Regions from separate parts of the Streptococcus sp. IMAU 99161 genome, predicted to be linked through region 1. Evidence: predicted binding sites of a transcription regulator. Region 1 holds the regulator's gene; the other holds the start of a gene.
What was found. Region 1 encodes Rex, which represses fermentation and respiration genes when NADH is low (regulators of the CRP and FNR family bind a similar motif). Its sites were predicted from a motif close to TTGTGAANTANTTCACAA; they were not measured.
Positions count from the first base shown of each region.

Region 2: the regulator Rex is predicted to act here: its motif matches at 1,592-1,609, upstream of HA044_RS06020 (2,3-butanediol dehydrogenase).

Region 1 covers NZ_JAAPAW010000006.1:7,089-10,506, reverse strand. Annotated here, with positions in the region: gene radC (DNA repair protein RadC) at 1-598, shown strand, start outside; gene HA044_RS02340 (redox-sensing transcriptional repressor Rex) at 803-1,450, opposite strand; gene HA044_RS02335 (DUF4649 family protein) at 1,585-1,803, opposite strand; gene HA044_RS02330 (DUF1831 domain-containing protein) at 1,806-2,153, opposite strand; gene HA044_RS02325 (cysteine desulfurase family protein) at 2,163-3,275, opposite strand; gene HA044_RS02320 (ribose-phosphate diphosphokinase) at 3,285-3,418, opposite strand, start outside.
Region 2 covers NZ_JAAPAW010000011.1:87,968-91,385, forward strand. Annotated here, with positions in the region: gene gatB (Asp-tRNA(Asn)/Glu-tRNA(Gln) amidotransferase subunit GatB) at 1-1,060, shown strand, start outside; gene HA044_RS06015 (hypothetical protein) at 1,160-1,543, shown strand; gene HA044_RS06020 (2,3-butanediol dehydrogenase) at 1,673-2,716, shown strand; gene HA044_RS06025 (SIALI-17 repeat-containing surface protein) at 2,994-3,418, shown strand, end outside.

The DNA.
Region 1 (3,418 bases):
GCTGGTATCTATTCTACTGAGGACTGGAAATAAACAAAAAAGTGTCTATGAGATTGCCCAAAACCTCTTGACGTCTGTGAATAGTTTAAAAGAGCTGGGGAATTTGACCTTAGAAGAGTTGCAGGAAATCTCAGGAATTGGTCGTGTCAAGGCAATTGAACTGCAAGCGGTTATCGAGTTAGGAAGACGGATTCACAAAGATCAGTTGATGAGTTCAGAACAGATCATGAGCAGTCAAAAATTGGCCCATAAAATTCAACAGGAAATTGGCCATAAGAAGCAGGAGCATCTAGTAGCACTCTATTTGAATACACAAAATGAGATTATTCACCAACAGACTATCTTTATCGGAACGGTCAATCGTAGTATCGCAGAACCGCGCGAAATTCTCCACTATGCCTTAAAGCATATGGCTACCTCTATCATTCTAGCTCACAATCATCCATCTGGTGCAGTATTTCCGAGTAAAAATGATGATGAGGTCACCAATCGTGTCATAGAAGCCTGTGATGTGATGGGTTTAACCTTGTTGGATCATTTGATTGTTTCGGAAGATAACTATTACAGTTACCGTGAAGAGACTGATCTCTTAGTATAAAAAAAGGCTGGGACAAAAGTCCTAGCCTCTTAATTTTCTTTGGATTGTAGAGCAAGACGCAGTGGTTGAGTGGGCTGCTCTACTACGCGGATTTCATCAGCTTTTACAGCCCTACTCAACTGTGCGGAGGTGGGATGACGAAATCGAATTCTAACGAATTACCGATTTCTGTCCCACACTCTTTTTTTACTAAAGCTGTTCTTGTTATTCTTCGTTTTTTCTCATGAAATAAAGAAGGGTTTGCAACTCACTGGTTAGGTCCACATATTGAACGACAACACTTTTTGGGAGGGATAAATGAACCGGTGAAAAGCTTAAAATACCCTTGATACCAGCATCGACAAGGAGGCTTGCCACTTCTTGCGCCTTGACACTAGGAACGGTCAAAATAGCTGTCTGGATTCCTTCTTGTTTTAATTTTTCTTTGATTGAAGAAATTCCGTAAATGGGAATTCCATCCTTACTTTTGGTATCAACCAGTTCGTGGTCATCTACATCAAAAGCCATGACAATTTTCATTTTGTTTCGCTCGTGGAAGCGGTAGTTAAGAAGCGCACTTCCCATATTGCCGATCCCAACAATGGCTACGTTGGTAATCGCATTATCATTTAAAAGATCTGCAAAAAAGTTCATTAGCTTTTTAACATCATATCCGAAGCCCCGTCTTCCCAATTCGCCAAAATAAGAGAAGTCTCGACGAACTGTCGCTGAGTCAATTCCGATAGCATCTGCGATTTGCTTGGAATTAGCTTTCTCTATTTTTTCGGAGTTGAAGCGCTTGAAAATGCGGTAATAAAGGGATAAGCGTTTTGCTGTTGCGCGTGGAATTGGTGTATTTTTATCATGTTTCACAATATCACAACCTTTCCCCTTTATTGTATAGGAAGATTGTGAAAAAATCAACTATCTAAACCGATTTTTCTCTATTTTTTTACCAAAAGAAAACAGTTACTACAAACAAAGAATTTTCTGTTTGTAGCAACTGTTTAGGCTCTTTCGTCTTGTTCAATCTTCTTTAGAAAGTTGTAGAGGCCGTCTATTTTTCCAGTATAAGGAAGTCTTTTTCCCTTGTAGTGAATGGACGTAACGTTGTAGGTGTCCGGAAGGGTCACACAGCCTGAAAAATCAAGAATACAGGCTGCAAGATCGGTGTAAGTAGTGGTACGTTCCACTTGATAAGCATCTATATAAGTTAAAGTAACCATTTTTAAACCTCGATTTTATCGAAAATTTCTCTTTCAACGAGACTATCCATTAAGAAATAAAATTTTTGTTGGATGATGTCATTTTTTGAATCTTTAAAGATGTTGACTAGGCGAAGCCCAGACTTATCAGTGATGTTAATTTTGAAGCCTGAGAGGTCTTTATTAAAAATGATTTTGAGTAAAAATCCATCACCGCTGTTGGGGACAGCCTCAAGTAAACGATTTAATTCGAAATTACCGACTTTTGTGACAGCAAAAGTGTTGTCGCGAAGGGTGTATTTCTTTACATTGGGATGAAGACGATAGGTATATTTACAGTCTTTTAATGAAACAGTAGTTCCAAATGCCATATTGTTCTCCTATGATAAAATTTCTTTAAGACTTGCGAGGAAGGTTTGAACTTCCTCAGTGGTATTGAGTTCTGAAAAACTAATCCTCAGGGATTCTTTTAGACGAGGACTATCAGCGCCATAGAGGGCTTCTAAAACATGGCTGGGTTGTACGGTCCCAGCAGTGCAAGCAGAACCAGTGGATACAGAGATACCCGCTAGATCCAGTCGCATGAGTAAGATGTCATTTTGCACACCTGGAAAGCCAAGGTTCCATACAAAGGGAAGGTGGTCATCACAAGCGTTTACGTAGTAGTCGTAGGTTGCTAAACCATTGACTAGTTCTTGTCCGAGTTTTTGAACCTGGCGGAAGTTTTCTTCTTGATGAAGACTAGCCTGATGAAGTGCCTCAGCCATTCCGACGATGGAAATAAGATTTTCGGTGCTGGCTCTCATTTTATTCTCTTGATCGCCACCGTGTAACAGTTGATCAAAATCTGGAGTCGCTGCATAAAGAAAACCGACCCCCTTTGGTCCATGAAACTTATGAGCTGAAGCACTGAGGAAATCGATTCCCAGCTCTTCAGGATAGACAGGGACCTTGCCAATTGCTTGAACGGCATCGACGTGAAAGGCTGCAGGATGGTTTTTTAAAAGTTGGCCGATTTCTTTGATGGGTAAGAGATCACCTGTCTCATTATTGGCATACATGGTCGAGACAAGGATGGTATCAGGTCTCAGGGCTGCCTTGAGATCATCGACCTGTATGCGACCATCTCTTGGTTGAATGATCGTTACCTCGAATCCAAAACGTTCGACAAGGTATTCAAGAGGCTCTAAGACAGCATGGTGCTCAAGAGCAGTCGTAATGATATGCTTGCCTTGATCTTGGTGTTTGAGACAGTAGCCTTTTAGAACTGTATTATTACTTTCTGATCCACCTGAAGTGAAGAGAATGCGATTGGGAAGGGTTTGGAGAGCTTGAGCAATTTGCTCACGCGCTTCTCTGAGGAGTTTTTTAGCCATTCGACCATGGGCATGGAGGCTAGAAGGGTTTCCATATGTCGATTGCATGGTTTCAGTCATTTTGGTGATGACTTCAGGCAAGAGAGGCGTCGTTGCTGCATTATCAAAGTATATCAAATGAGGACCTTATTTCTTATGGTAGGCAAAAAGTGGACTAACCGGTTTTCTTTCTTGGATACGAACAATTGCTTCAGCAATTAATTCGCTGGCTGTCAGATAGTTCACATTTTTAGGAGTCTTTTCTTTGGTAGCAACCGAAT
Region 2 (3,418 bases), on a different contig from region 1:
CGGTAAGAATACCCACAGCCCAGACGGTTTCTCTTATGTAGACCTGAACCGTCAAGGGGTGCCATTGATTGAAATCGTATCTGAAGCTGATATGCGTTCTCCTGAAGAAGCCTATGCTTATTTGACAGCATTGAAAGAAGTTATCCAATACACAGGTATTTCTGATGTTAAGATGGAAGAAGGATCCATGCGTGTGGATGCCAACATTTCCCTTCGTCCCTATGGTCAAGAGGAATTTGGAACCAAGACGGAGTTGAAAAACTTGAACTCTTTCTCAAACGTGCGCAAAGGTCTTGAATACGAAGTGGAGCGTCAAGCAAAAATCTTGCGTTCAGGTGGTGTCATTCGTCAAGAAACACGCCGTTACGATGAAGCCCACAAGAGCACGATCCTTATGCGGGTCAAAGAAGGAGCGGCAGATTACCGTTACTTCCCAGAACCAGACCTTCCCTTGTTTGAAATCTCAGATGAGTGGATTGAGGAAATGCGCACAGAGTTGCCAGAGTTTCCAAAAGATCGCCGTGCTCGCTACGTGGCGGAGCTTGGCTTGTCTGACTATGATGCCAACCAATTGACAGCGACGAAAGTCACTTCTGACTTCTTTGAAGCAGCAGTAGCCCTTGGTGGAGATGCCAAACAAGTGTCTAACTGGCTCCAAGGTGAAGTTGCTCAATTCTTGAATGCAGAAGGCAAGACGCTTGAAGAAATCCAATTGACACCAGAAAACTTGGTCGAAATGATTGCCATCATCGAAGATGGCACCATCTCATCTAAGATTGCCAAGAAAGTCTTCGTTCATTTGGCGAAAAACGGTGGCGGTGCGCGTGAATACGTCGAAAAAGCCGGATTGGTACAGATTTCAGATCCTGAAGTCTTGATTCCAATCATCCACCAAGTCTTTGCAGATAATGAAGCAGCCGTAGCCGACTTCAAATCAGGGAAGCGGAACGCTGACAAAGCCTTCACAGGCTTCCTCATGAAAGCAACCAAAGGCCAAGCCAACCCACAAGTAGCCCTCAAGTTACTTGCCCAAGAATTGGCGAAGTTGAAAGAAGAGTAATAGAGAAAAAACCAGCCGAGAGGTTGGTTTTTACTATCCATAAAATTGTGTTAGAATAGGAAAGACGATTACATGTCAACAGGTATTAGGAGGAATTACATGAATAAATTTTTAAGAGTTTTATTTATCCTAGTCATTATCGCTATGTCTGGAGCGATTATCTTCCAACTATTCTTTCCATCCTATATGGGAAGTCATTCGGGATATGGTATTTCTGTCGGTTGGCAGCGGGAGATTGGGATTTGGAATATGGCAGTTCTTGTGATCCTGATTGCTGTCAATCTTAAATACGATTGGTTTTATCTTCGGACGGTGCTATTGGCCTTAATTATTGGTGGGCTCGGGATTGGGACCAATCATCTCTTCAATTATTTTCACTATCATCTGCCTGTCAATGGGATTGGTGCGCTTGAAAATTATCTCCTCGTCTTTGGTTGGATTGTGGGTTGGAGAATAGAGACTTCACGAATCAAGAAGAAATAAGACCAGCTGGAGGGCTGGCTTTTTAGTTCAATTTTTCCTTGACAAAGTTTGTGAAAAGGCTTACAATGGGGTTGTTGAGTTTCCTAAAAAGGAAATTGCGAATCATGGAAATATAAAGGAGACATTCACATGGCTACTATGAAAGCAGCTCGCTGGCATGCAGCAAAAGACGTTCGTATCGAAGAAGTCGAAGTACCTGAAGTACTTCCACACCAAGTAAAAGTGGCAGTTAAGTTCACAGGGATCTGTGGAACAGACTTGCATGAATATTTGGATGGTCCGATCTTCATTCCAACTGAAGAACATGTCTATTCTGGTCAAAAAGCACCGGTTACTTTGGGGCATGAATTCTCAGGTCAAATTGTCGAAGTCGGAAGTGATGTGACTCGAGTGAAAGTTGGCGATCGGGTAACGATTGAACCAATTTTGGCAAAACATAACTTGATTGGTGATTACAATCTTGATCCAAACTTGAACTTTGTTGGGCTTGCTGCTGATGGTGGTTTTGCGAAGTATTGTGTGCTTGATGGTGATCTTGTGCATGTGATTCCAGATAGCTTGAGCTATGAGCAAGCAGCTCTTACAGAACCGGCAGCTGTTGCGGTCTATGCTGTTCGTCAATCTGCTATCAAGGCTGGAGATACAGCAGTTGTCTTTGGTTTGGGGCCAATTGGTCTCTTGATCGTGGAAGCTCTTCGTGCAGCAGGTGCTTCAAAAATTTATGCGGTTGAGTTGTCTCCTGAACGCCAAGCTAAAGCGGAAGAGCTGGGTGCCATTGTGGTTCATCCTCAAGATGGTGAATCAGTGGTTGATGCTATCCATCGTTTGACAGGTGGTGGTGCCGATGTGTCTTATGAAGTTACAGGTGTTCCGGTCGTTTTAGGCCAAGCCCTAGCAGCTGTTCATAAAGCTGGGGAATGTATGGTTGTATCTATTTGGGAACGCGAAGCAAGTATCAATCCAAATGAATTCGCCATCCAAGAAAAATCTCTCAAAGGAATTATTGCTTACCGTCACATTTTCCCTAAAGTATTAGAGTTGATGGAACAAGGCTATTTCTCTGCTGAAAAATTGGTTACCAAGAAAATCAAGTTGGAAAATATCGTCCAAGATGGCTTTATTGAATTGACACAAGATAAGTCTCAAATCAAGATTTTAGTTGAGCCAGAATAATGGGAATTTTAGAAGGTATTGCATCCTATTGTTCTAGATTATCCTAGAATGCCTATGAGTTGAAAAGCCTTCATCATAGAAGAGTGGAACAGAAAGAATGTTGAAACATTCTTTCTGTTTTGCTCTTTTTTGAATCAAAAGAAAATAATCCATTGCAATTTTTCTGAAGTTTTGATATATTAAATATATCAACATTGATATAAAATATAGGCGTTTTATCAGGAGGTGTCGATGAAAAAGAAAACGCTTACTCAAGATCAAGGAAAAGAGGATTCTTATGAACCATAAAATGTTTGAAAAACGTTGTCATTATAGTATCCGTAAGTTTGCGATTGGGGCAGCATCGGTCATGATTGGGGCTAGTTTATTTGGTGTTCAACTAGCGCATGCAGCAGAGACGGAAGCTCCCACATCTGAAGAGGAAGTCATCCATCAGGTTGAGCCCTTAGACAAATTACCTGAGGATGTTGCAGCAGCTATTTCCAAAGCAGATCAAACCCCTAGCCCTGCCCCTTCTACTGAAGAAGCTGCAGAACATCCAAAACCATCCAGTGAAACAGCGGATGCAACCCCGCTTGCACCTAAGGTGGAGACTCCTACAAGTCCAGCAGATTCTGGAAATGGAAAGGCTGAGGCTGCTACTCCGAAGCCTTCCTTAGATAAGGCTCTTGAGCCAAAGCCGGATACAGCTGCAATACCTGA